Linked DNA regions of Actinoallomurus bryophytorum. The protein of the gene in region 1 interacts with the protein of each later gene in a pairwise test. Links are inferred from orthologs where the notes say so. Each region holds a gene or a part of one and is shown in the gene's direction. Other genes may lie near its edges.

The links. The genes of interacting proteins can lie anywhere in the genome.
Region 2: the proteins of FB559_RS22435 (region 1) and rsfS interact in binary tests that used the Escherichia coli proteins (3 or more experiments, as listed by UniProt). The link is inferred for Actinoallomurus bryophytorum from one-to-one orthologs.

Annotation. Positions count from the first base shown.
Region 1 is NZ_VFOZ01000001.1:4,729,893-4,735,642, forward strand. Bases 1,119-4,032 are described here. They hold FB559_RS22435 (ATP-binding protein), read left to right. Parts: upstream 1,119-1,988; coding sequence 1,989-3,077; downstream 3,078-4,032. Other genes in these bases: FB559_RS22430 (DUF4132 domain-containing protein), read left to right, coding at 1,119-1,967; FB559_RS22440 (DUF5682 family protein), read left to right, coding at 3,077-4,032. Also shown: more of FB559_RS22430, read left to right, coding at 1-1,118; more of FB559_RS22440, read left to right, coding at 4,033-5,347; FB559_RS22445 (VWA domain-containing protein), read left to right, coding at 5,344-5,750.
Region 2 is NZ_VFOZ01000001.1:5,517,333-5,522,039, forward strand. The notes cover bases 271-3,254. They hold rsfS (ribosome silencing factor), read left to right. Parts: upstream 271-1,550; coding sequence 1,551-1,958; downstream 1,959-3,254. Other genes in these bases: FB559_RS25855 (hypothetical protein), read left to right, coding at 271-855; nadD (nicotinate-nucleotide adenylyltransferase), read left to right, coding at 909-1,514; FB559_RS25870 (histidine phosphatase family protein), read left to right, coding at 2,160-2,795. In the rest of the region: more of FB559_RS25855, read left to right, coding at 1-270; FB559_RS25880 (GNAT family N-acetyltransferase), read right to left, coding at 3,347-3,931; FB559_RS25885 (TetR/AcrR family transcriptional regulator), read right to left, coding at 3,998-4,606; FB559_RS25890 (saccharopine dehydrogenase NADP-binding domain-containing protein), read left to right, coding at 4,691-4,707. UniProt on the Escherichia coli protein: Functions as a ribosomal silencing factor. Interacts with ribosomal protein uL14 (rplN), blocking formation of intersubunit bridge B8.

The DNA of each region.
Region 1 (5,750 bases):
CCGTGATCCGCCGATACCAGGACCGCGAGTTGAACTACATGTGGGAGGTCGCCCTCTTCGTCAACGGCCCGCAGGACCTGCTCCGCCCGCTCGTCCCCGGCTGGAGGCCATCACCCCTCTACGGCTCCGAGGTGTGGATGAAGACGGTCATCGCCAGGTTCGAGCTCGACGCTCTGCCGACGGTGCTCGACATCGCCGCCCAGGACAACCCGGCGGTCTGCGGCGTGCTGTTGCTGCCCTTCTTCGACGCCCGTGTGGCCCGGTTGATGGCCGACTGGCTCGCCCGGCTGAAGTCCGTGCGCAGGACCGCGACCACCTGGTTCGCCTGGCACGGCGTCGCCGCGGTCCGGCTGCTGGTGCCCGACGCGGTAGGGACGGTAGGCCCGCCACGGACGGGCGCGGAGGCGGCGCTGCGACACGTCGCCTCGGTGCACGGCGACCAGGCCGTCATCGAGGTGGCGCGCGAGTACGGCGACGAGGCCGCGACGGTCGTCGCCGCGCTGCTCGCCGCCGACCCGCTCGAGAACCTCCCGGCCCGGCTGCCCAAGCCGGGTTCATGGCTGGAACCGTCGCGGTTGCCCCAGGTGCTGCTCGGCGACCGCACCCGGGCGCTGCCGCCGGAGGCCGCCGGCCACATCCTCACGATGCTGAGCATCTCCCGTCCCGGCATGGAGTACGCGGGTCTGGAGACCGTCCGTGAGACCTGCGACCGCGCCTCGCTCGCGGAGTTCGGCTGGGCGGTGTTCCTGCAGTGGCAGGCCGGGGGCATGCCGGCCAAGGACGGCTGGGCGCTCACCGGGCTCGGGTGGATCGGTGACGACGAGACCGTGCGACGGCTCACGCCGGTCATCCACGCCTGGCCAGGGGAGGGCGGTCACTCGAAGGCGGTCGCGGGCCTTGACGTGCTCGCCGCGATCGGCACCGAGATCGCGCTGATGCACCTGAACGGGATCGCCCAGCGGATCAAGTTCAAGGGCCTCAAGGAGCAGGCGCGGTCGAAGATCCAGGAGGTCGCCGACGGCCTCGGGCTGACCCCTGAGCAGCTCGCGGACCGGCTCGTTCCGGACTTCGGGCTGGACGAGGACGGCAGCATGGTCCTGGACTACGGGCCGCGCCGCTTCGTGGTCGGCTTCGACGAGCAGCTCAAGCCCTACGTTCTGGATGAGGGCGGCAAGCGCCGCAAGGCCCTCCCCGCTCCCGGCGCCCGTGACGACGCGGGGCCGGCGACTGCGGCGCGCAAACGGTTCGCCGACCTGAAGAAGGACGTACGCACGGTCGCCGGTGACCTCATCCGGCGGCTGGAGACGGCCCTGGTGGAGCGGCGCGACTGGTCGGTCGCCGAGTTCACCGACCTGTTCGTGCGTCATCCTCTGACCTGGCACGTCGCCCGGCGTCTGGTCTGGCTGAGTGACGGCACGGCGTTCCGCGTCGCCGAGGACCGTACTCTCGCCGACGTCGAGGACAGGGCGCTGGCGCCACCCGACGGCGCCCGGGTACGCCTGGCCCACCCGCTCGACCTCGCCGGCTCGCTCGACGCCTGGTCGGAGGTGTTCGCCGACTACGAGATCCTTCAGCCGTTCCCGCAGCTCGGCCGGGCCGTGTACGTACTGACCGACGAAGAGCGGGCCGGTTCACGCCTCACGCGGTTCGAAGGCGTCACCGTGACGACGGGCAAGGTGCTCGGGCTGGAGCGGCACGGCTGGGCGCGCGAATCCCCCCAGGACGCCGGCATACAGGGGTCGATCTCACGTGCGGCCGGTGAGGGACGCTTCGTCGTGATCGGCCTGGACCCGGGCATCGCGGTGGGGTCCCCGGAGATCTTCCCCGAGCACGAACTCCATTCGATCCAGATCTCGGATCATCCGGACGGCTGGGGGCGCCGCGACGCGAACCCGGTCCGCTTCGGGGACCTCGACCCCGTGGCGGCCTCCGAGGTCATCGCCGACCTGACCGAGCTGACCAGCTGAACCATGTCCAGGAGCATCTGAATGACAGAAGAGAACCTCCAGCGGCCACCCGCCGAGATCCGGTACGCCGACGAGCTGGCCAGGCTGCGGGAGACGGACAAGGGCAACCGCCCGCCCGGCTGGTGGCTCAGCCTGGAGGCGGCCCGCCGGTTCATCGTCGGCGACGAACGACAGGGGATCCGGCGCAAGTTCGTCGGGGACCCGTCGCTGATCGACCGTGCGCTCGTGAGCCTGGCCACGAGCCGTGGCCTGCTGCTGGTCGGCGAGCCGGGTACCGCCAAGTCGCTGCTGTCCGAGCTCATCGCCGCCGCGGTCAGCGGCACCTCGACGCTCACCATCCAGGGCGGCGCGGCCACCACCGAGGACCAGATCAAGTACTCCTGGAACTACGCGCTGCTCGTCTCCGAGGGGCCGTCACCACGGTCGCTGGTGCCCGCCCCGATGCTGCGCGGGATGGAAGAAGGCAAGATCGTCCGCTTCGAGGAGATCACCCGCTGCCCGCTGGAGGTGCAGGACTCGCTGCTGTCGCTGCTGTCCGAGCGGGTGGTCGCGATCCCCGAGCTCGGCGACGCGAACGGCATGGTCTTCGCCCGCCAGGGCTTCAACGTGATCGCCACCGCCAACACCCGCGACCGCGGAGTGAACGAGATGAGCGCGGCGCTGAAGCGCAGGTTCAACTTCGAGACGGTCTTCCCCATCGCGGACTTCGCCACCGAGCTGGACCTCGTCGAGGCCGAGGCGCGCGGGCTGCTGGAGAGCTCGGGCGTCACCGTGCCGCCACGGCGTGACGTCCTGGAGGTGCTGGTCGCGACCTTCCGTGAGCTGCGGGCGGGAATGACCGCGGACGGCGGGTCCATGGACCGGCTGTCGGCCGTGATGAGCACCGCCGAGACCGTGTCGGTCGCGCACGCGGTCGGGCTGCGCGGCTGGTTCCTGCGCGGCGAGGCGGGCACGGCGGCCGACATCGTCGCCTGCCTGGCGGGCACGGCGGCCAAGGACGACGCCGAGGACCTTGCCCGGCTGCGCCGCTACCTCGAACAGCAGGCGCCGCGAAGGCGCGGCGAGCAGTGGAAGGCCCTGCACGACGCCCGGCACCTGCTCCCCGGCTGATGCCCGCTCATCTCATCGGGGTCCGCCACCACAGCCCCGCGTGCGCCCGGCTCGTCGGCCGGACCATAGAGTCGCTGCGCCCGGCGTACGTGCTGGTCGAGGGGCCGGCCGACATCAACGACCGGCTGGACGAGCTGCTGCTCGGCCACGAGCTGCCGATCGCGGTCTTCAGCCACTACCGGGACGAGGACCGCTCGCACCTGTCGTGGGCCCCGTTCTGTGAGTACTCACCCGAATGGGTCGCGATCACGGCGGGCCGCTCCTGCGGCGCCGAGGTACGCCTCATCGACCTGCCGGCCTGGCATCCGGCCCTCGCCGGCCGCCGTAACCGGTACGCCGACGCGGAGCAGCGCTATGCCGACGCGGCCGAGCGGCTGTGCCGGGCGTTCGCCGTGGACAACGTGGACGCCCTGTGGGACCGCCTGGTCGAGGTCGAGCCGGACGACGGGCTGGAGGAGCGGCTGGCCACCTACTTCGACCTCGTACGCGGCGACTCCGCGGCGGGCGAGGAGGACACCGCACGCGAGGAGTACATGGCCGGATGGGTGCGCGCGGCGGTCGCGGACGCCGGGGACCGGCCGGTCGTGGTCGTGACCGGCGGCTTCCACCGGCCCGCCATCCTCGCGCTGACGGAGCGACCGGCCGTGGGGGACTCGCCGGAGCCCTCCTGGCCGGAGGTCCCGCGGCCGCTGGAGGGTTCGGTGGCCGGGAGCTATCTGGTGCCCTACTCGTTCCGGCGGCTGGACGCCTTCTCGGGCTACCGGTCGGGCATGCCCTCGCCGGAGTACTACCAGCGGCTGTGGGCGCAGGGTGCCAAGGCCGCCGCCGACGGGCTGGTCGAGGCGGTCGCCACCCGGCTCCGCGGACGCGGGCAGAGCGTGTCGACCGCGGATCTGATCGCGGCGCGCACACTCTCGGAGGGGCTGGCCCGGTTGCGCGGTCACCCGCATCCGGCCCGTACCGACATCCTCGACGGGCTGGTCAGCGCGCTCGTCTCGGACGACCTGGACCAGCCGCTGCCGTGGACCCGCCGCGCCTCGCTCGCTCCCGGTGCGCATCCCGTCGTCGTGGAGATGGTGGCCGCGCTGAGCGGCGACCGGGTGGGCCGTCTGCATCCGGGCACACCCGCTCCGCCGCTCGTCCACGACGTGGACGCGGAGCTGCTACGCCTGGGTCTCGACCGCGAGGGTGAGGTCGACCTGGACCTCACCCTCGCCGGTGACCTGGACCGCAGCCATGCCCTGCACCGGCTCGTCGCGCTGGGCGTGCCCGGGTTCGAGCGTCGGTCGGGGCCGTCGTCCGGGGCGGACCCGGTGCTCGACGAGCAGTGGGTGCTCACCGCCCACGACGCGAGGGTGGCCGCCCTGATCGAGGCGGGAGCCTACGGCGGCACCCTCCGCGACGCCGCGGCCGCCGTGCTCGCCGAACGCATCGCCGAGGCAGGGACCGAGCCCGGACGGCTCGCCGGGGTGCTGTTCGCGGCCGCCCTGTGCGGGATCACGGATCTGCCCGAGCGGATCGCCGAACTGATCGCGGCCGGCATCGCCGGCGCGCGCGAGCCGGGCCCGCTGGGTGAGGCGCTGGCCATGGTGCTCGGACTCTGGCGGCACGACCGGGTCCTGGGGACCGCGAACAGCCCGATGTACGCCACGGTCATCGACGGCGCGGTCACCCGTCTGCTGTGGCTCGCCGAAGGCATCCACGGCGGCCCCGCTCCGGCCGACCGGGCCAGGCTCCATGCGCTCACCGCGACCAGGGACGCGTTGCTGCACGCGCCCGAGGTGCTCACGACCGGGCGGGACGTCGCGCTGGACGTGATGGCGCGCATCGGCGCCGACCGTACGGCGCCGCCGGACCTGCGCGGTGCGGCCTTCGGGTTCGGGTGGTCGCTCGGCGCGTCCGGCGATCCGGTACGCGCCCTGCGCGGCGTGGCCGGCGCGGACACGCTCGGCGACTGGCTCTCCGGGCTGTTCGCGCTGGCCAGAGACGAGGTGCTGGCAGGCACCTCCGGCGTGCTGGAGGTGCTCGACGACCTCATCACCTCGATGCCGGAGTTCCTGCCCGGGCTGCCCGCGCTCCGCCAGGCCTTCGGGTACTTCCCGCCGCGCGAACGGCAGCTGATCGCCCAGCGGTTGCTGGAGCGCCGTGACCTGACCGGATCGGCCCGCGCCCTGCTCCGTACGACGGCGGACCCGCTGTTGATCGCCGAGGCACAGCTGCTGGAAGAGAAGGTGAGCCGGCTGCTCACCAGGGAGGGGCTTCGCCCATGACGGATCCGGGGCTCGAACGCTGGCGGCTCGTCCTCGGCGCGCCCGCCGAGCAGTGCACGGGCGGGCTGGGCGCCGAGGCCGCCGCGCGTGACGCGGCGCTGGACTGGCTCTACGGCCGCGACCCCGACCTGGGCCGCCGTGGCGTACGGCGCGGGGGCACCCGGAGCGCCGGCTCGGACCCGTCGGTGCTGACCACGGTCGACTGGCTCGATGACATCCACCGGCTGTTCCCCAAGGAGACCATCGAGCGGCTGGAGCGGGACGCCGTCGAACGCTACGAGATCCACGAGGTGGTCACCGACCCGGAGGTCCTGGCCCGCATCGAGCCGAACGCCACGCTGCTGCGCGCCGTGCTGCGCACCAAGCACCTGATGAACCCCGAGGTCCTGCGCCTCGCCCGCCG
Region 2 (4,707 bases), 790 kb from region 1 along the record:
AACGAAGGACCGGCACAGGGCGGGACGCCGTACGGCGGCCCGGCGCAGTCTCCGGGTCCGTACGGCGGGCCGGCTCCGGACCCGTACGGCGGTCAGCCGGGTTACGGGAACCCGCAGCCGGGGCCGTACGGGGGCCCGAACGGCCCGGTCGGTCCGGGTGGCCCCGACACGCAGGCCATGTGGGGGTACGGGCCGGGCGCCGTGCCGCCGAAGAAGAGCAACAAGGGTCTGGTCACCGGGATCGTCATCGCGGGTGCGGTCGTGGTGCTCGGCGGCGCCGCGGTGGCGGTGGGCGTGGCCTCCTCCGGCGATGACAAGCCGGTGGCGGCGACCTCCGGCGCACCGACCTCCCCGGTCGACGCGGGCGTGCCGCATTCGATCGTCGTCCCCAAGTCCGTGGGCGACTACCGGCTGCTGAACGGAAGCGTCGCCGACCGCCTGGCCTCGACCATGCGCAAGTCGATGGGCGACTCGGCCGAAGGCTACGCCGAGGTGTACGCCAAGGCCAAGATCGCCATCTACACGAAGAACGGCGACACCGCACGCCCCCTGATCTTCGTCGGCCTGGTGGGGAGCGACAGCCCGCAGTTCGCCGCGGAGCTGAAGGCGAACTCCCCCTCGAAGGAGGTCGACTCGACGTTCCTCGGTATGGGGATCGACAACGCGGAGGACTATCCGGCCGGGCCGCTCGGCGGCGCCCTCCGCTGTGGCGCCGGATCGGTCGGCGCCGGCGAGGCGACCGCCTGCGCGTGGGCCGATTCCTCCACGGTGGGCATGTTGATCGAGACGGGCGGCAGCGGTGCCCCGGCGCTCGCGAAGACGACCCTCGACCTGCGGAACGCCGCCGAGCACTGATTTCACGGGGGGCGAGCCGCGCGTTCGTCGGTGCCGCTGGTTAGGGTCGCGCCATGAGCACCGATGGGGGGCGGCGTCGCCTCGGGGTCATGGGTGGCACGTTCGATCCCATCCACAACGGGCACCTGGTGGCCGCGAGCGAGGTCGCGCACCTGTTCGCCCTGGATGAGGTCGTCTTCGTGCCGACCGGGCAGCCGTGGATGAAGGAAGGGCGTAAGACGTCCGCGGCGGAGGACCGCTACCTGATGACGGTGATCGCGACCGCCTCCAACCCGGCTTTCTCGGTCAGCCGCGTTGACATCGAGCGACCCGGGAAGACCTACACCATCGACACGTTGCGGGAGATGCGCGAAATACACGGGCCTGACGTCGAGTTGTTCTTCATCACCGGCGCCGACGCTCTGTCGGAGATCTTGTCCTGGCGTGACGCGGATGAGCTCTTCAACCTCGCGCATTTCATAGGCTGTACCCGACCGGGCCACAACCTCACCGATCCAGGCCTGCCTGGTGGCGGCGTGAGCCTGGTCGAGGTGCCCGCATTGGCGATCTCCTCGACCGAGTGCCGCGAACGGGTACGGGCCGGGGAACCGGTGTGGTATTTGGTGCCAGACGGAATCGTGCAGTACATCAATAAACGAGGGCTTTATCGTGACAGCTAACGGTAAGACCCTCGCAGGGAGGAACACGACAGCATCGTGACCGCATCCGACAGGGCCAACCAGCTGGTCCAGATCGCCGCCGACGCCGCGGCGGAAAAGCTGGCCGAGAACATCATCGCCTACGACGTGAGCGAGCAGCTCATCATCACGGACGCCTTCCTCCTCTGCTCGGCCGCCAACGACCGGCAGGTACGCGCCATCGTCGACGAGATCGAAAAGCGCCTTCGCGAGGACGCGGACGTCAAGCCCAACCGGCGGGAGGGCGAGCGCGAGGGACGCTGGGTGCTCCTCGACTACGCGGACATCATCGTGCACATCCAGCACGAGGAGGACCGGGTCTACTACGCCCTGGAACGTCTCTGGAAGGACTGCCCGGAGATGGACCTGCCGGCCGGCATCAACGCCCACGCGTCCCAGCGCGTACGCGCCGGAGAGGGGCAGTGAGCCGGCCGCGCGTGAGCGGGCGCGTGTCGTGGCCGGGGCGATCGTCCCGGCACACCTCGGCGCCGTACGGCCCGGGCACGTGCGTGCGGATGTGCGGGCCCGGAGCGGGTCGATGAACAAGCGACGTGGAGGTCGAGCTGTGGTGGCATCGGGGGCCGGCCGGAGGCGTCGCGTACGCCGTGTTCGCGCGGAGATGGGCCGATGAGCAAGTCACGCAAGATCGTGCTCTGGCGCCACGGTCAGACCACCTGGAACGTCGAGCGCCGTTTCCAGGGCACGACCGACATCCCGCTCGACGAGACGGGCGTCGAACAGGCGGCACGCTCCGCGCGGCTCCTGGCCGCCCTGGCCCCGACCGCGATCGTCTCGTCGCCGCTGCGGCGCGCGGCCGCGACCGCACAGGCGCTGAGCGAGGTCACCGGCCTGACCGTGACCCACGACCCCGACCTGATCGAGCGCGGCGGCGGAGCCTGGGAGGGCCTCACCAACCAGGAGATCCGCGCCCGATACCCGGGAGAGCACGCCATCTGGCAGCCGCCGGGCGGCGAGACCGCGGAGGAGGTCGCCAAGCGCTTCGCCGAGGCCCTGGAGCGCGCACTCGAACACCTCCCTGACGGCGGCCCGCTCGTCGTCGTGAGCCACGGCGCCGCCGTGCGCATCGGCATGCTGAACTGGCTGGGCTTCCCGGAGGAGCTGTGGGGCCGCTTCGGCGGCCTGTCCAACTGCTCCTGGTCCGTGCTGGAAGAGGGCCGCCTGGGCTGGCGCCTGGTCGAGCACAACGCGGGCACTCTGCCCGAACCGGTACTCAGTGACGACCGTGCCGCGAGTGACACCTGAGCCGGTTCGCGATTACAGGTCTGGTCGTCAGGTCCGATACACTGGCGGGGCGTCGCAGGGACACCTGATTGACGTGCGGGGCTATGGCGCAGTTGGTAGCGCGCCTCCATGGCATGGAGGAGGTCTGGGGTTCGAATCCCCATAGCTCCACGCGACTTGGACGCCCTATGCCCTTTCGGGCTTGGGGCGTCGCTTTCATGTTGGCCCAGGGGGCGACCCCCTGGAACCCCCGATGTGGGGGGCTTCGCCCCCCACGCCCCCCGGTGGGCTGGGGTCGGTTGAGAGCACTTTTGTTGGTTTGACGGCGTTGTTCTTCCATGGCTCGTTGGAGCGGTGGACGGCGGCGCCGTTTTGTGTTTCACCTTTGGTGGCGGTGGCGTTGCTACATGAGTGAGATGTGGACCGCACGAGCCCACACCATTGCACCCGTCGCCAGAACACTGATCGCCTTCGACCACATCGGAACCACCCGTCTGGCGAACCTGCACTGAACGACACGACCGTTCTCACCACCGGGTCCGGGGGGCTTCCCTGAAACGGCCGGCGGAGTGTCAGACGTGGGGGTGGGGATCGTCGTTCAGGCGGGCGTGCAGGTGCATGTCGTGCCAGCCGTCGGCGTGCAATCCCTCGCCTCGTTTCGTCCCTTCGTGCGTGTAGCCGGCGTTGACCGCGACGCGGCAGGAGGCCGAGTTCAGCGTCGAGTGCGCGAGTTCGACCCGGTGAAGCCGGAGCTGTTCGAAGGCCCACGTGCTCAGCGCGCACAGAGCCCGCGTCGCCACGCGCCGGCCGCGCGCCGCGGGTAGGACCCAGTAGGACACTTCCCCGCTGCCATCGGGGAGGTTCAGCCGGCGCAGGCTGATCTGTCCGAGCAGACCGGAAGTACCCGCGATGGCCCAGCCGCCCCCACTCTCCCCAGCCCATCGGCCAGGCCACGAGTCGATCCACGCCCGGGCCTCATCCTCGGTCATCGACCGCACGTGCCAGCGCCGGATGCCCGGATCGGAGTAAGCCTGCGCGACAGCGGGCGCGTCCGCGGCCTGCCAGGGCCGCAGCACGAGATCTCCCGATTCCAGAACCGGCTGACACGACCGCGCGAGACTACCGGGCACGACGACCGGACCAGTGAGCTGCGGCACCTCGCCATTATCGCCACGACACCCACCCGGCACTACCGGCCCCAACCCACGAGCCGCGTCGGGCTCTCATGCCGGTCGGTCCGGTGTGCGGGCCAGGGAGCTCAGCAGGAGTTCCGCCTCGGCGGCCACGACCGGGAGTGCGCGGGCGGGGTCGTCGGATCGGGCGAGGAGCATTCCCGCCTCGCACAGTGCGCCGAAGATCAGCTGGGACCGGGCGGTCAGGTCTCCGTCGATGACGTTGCCGTCCACCGCGGCGGCGCGTATGCCCTCGGTCAGGACCCGGAGGGTGTGCGCGTACTCGATCTCGCGTACCGCCTCCCAGCCGAGGACGGACGGGCCGTCCAGCAGCACGATCCGGCGGAAGGCCGGGTCGAGGCAGTGTCCGAGGAAGGTCCGGCAGCCTCGCACCAGCGCGGACCAGGAGTCGGGTTCCTCACCGGCGGCACGCTCGAGCGCGGCGGAGATCTGCCGCTGCTCGTGGATGAAGACTCGCCGGAACAGCGCCGCCTTGTTGCCGAAGTGGTGGTAGGCCGCGCCCTTGGTCACTCCGGCCGCCGCGGCGACCGTCTCGATCGAGGTGGCGGCGTAGCCGTCCCGGCCGAAGAGATCCCGCGCCGCGGAGACGAGCTTGGACGACGTCGCGTCCGAACGCTCGGCCTGAGTACGGCGAGCCATCTCGTCCCCCCTTGACAGGACATTGGGGTCGAACATACGTTCGTATCCCAAGTTACATACTCACGGTATGGAAGTGGAATGGCCATGACCGCACCACCCAT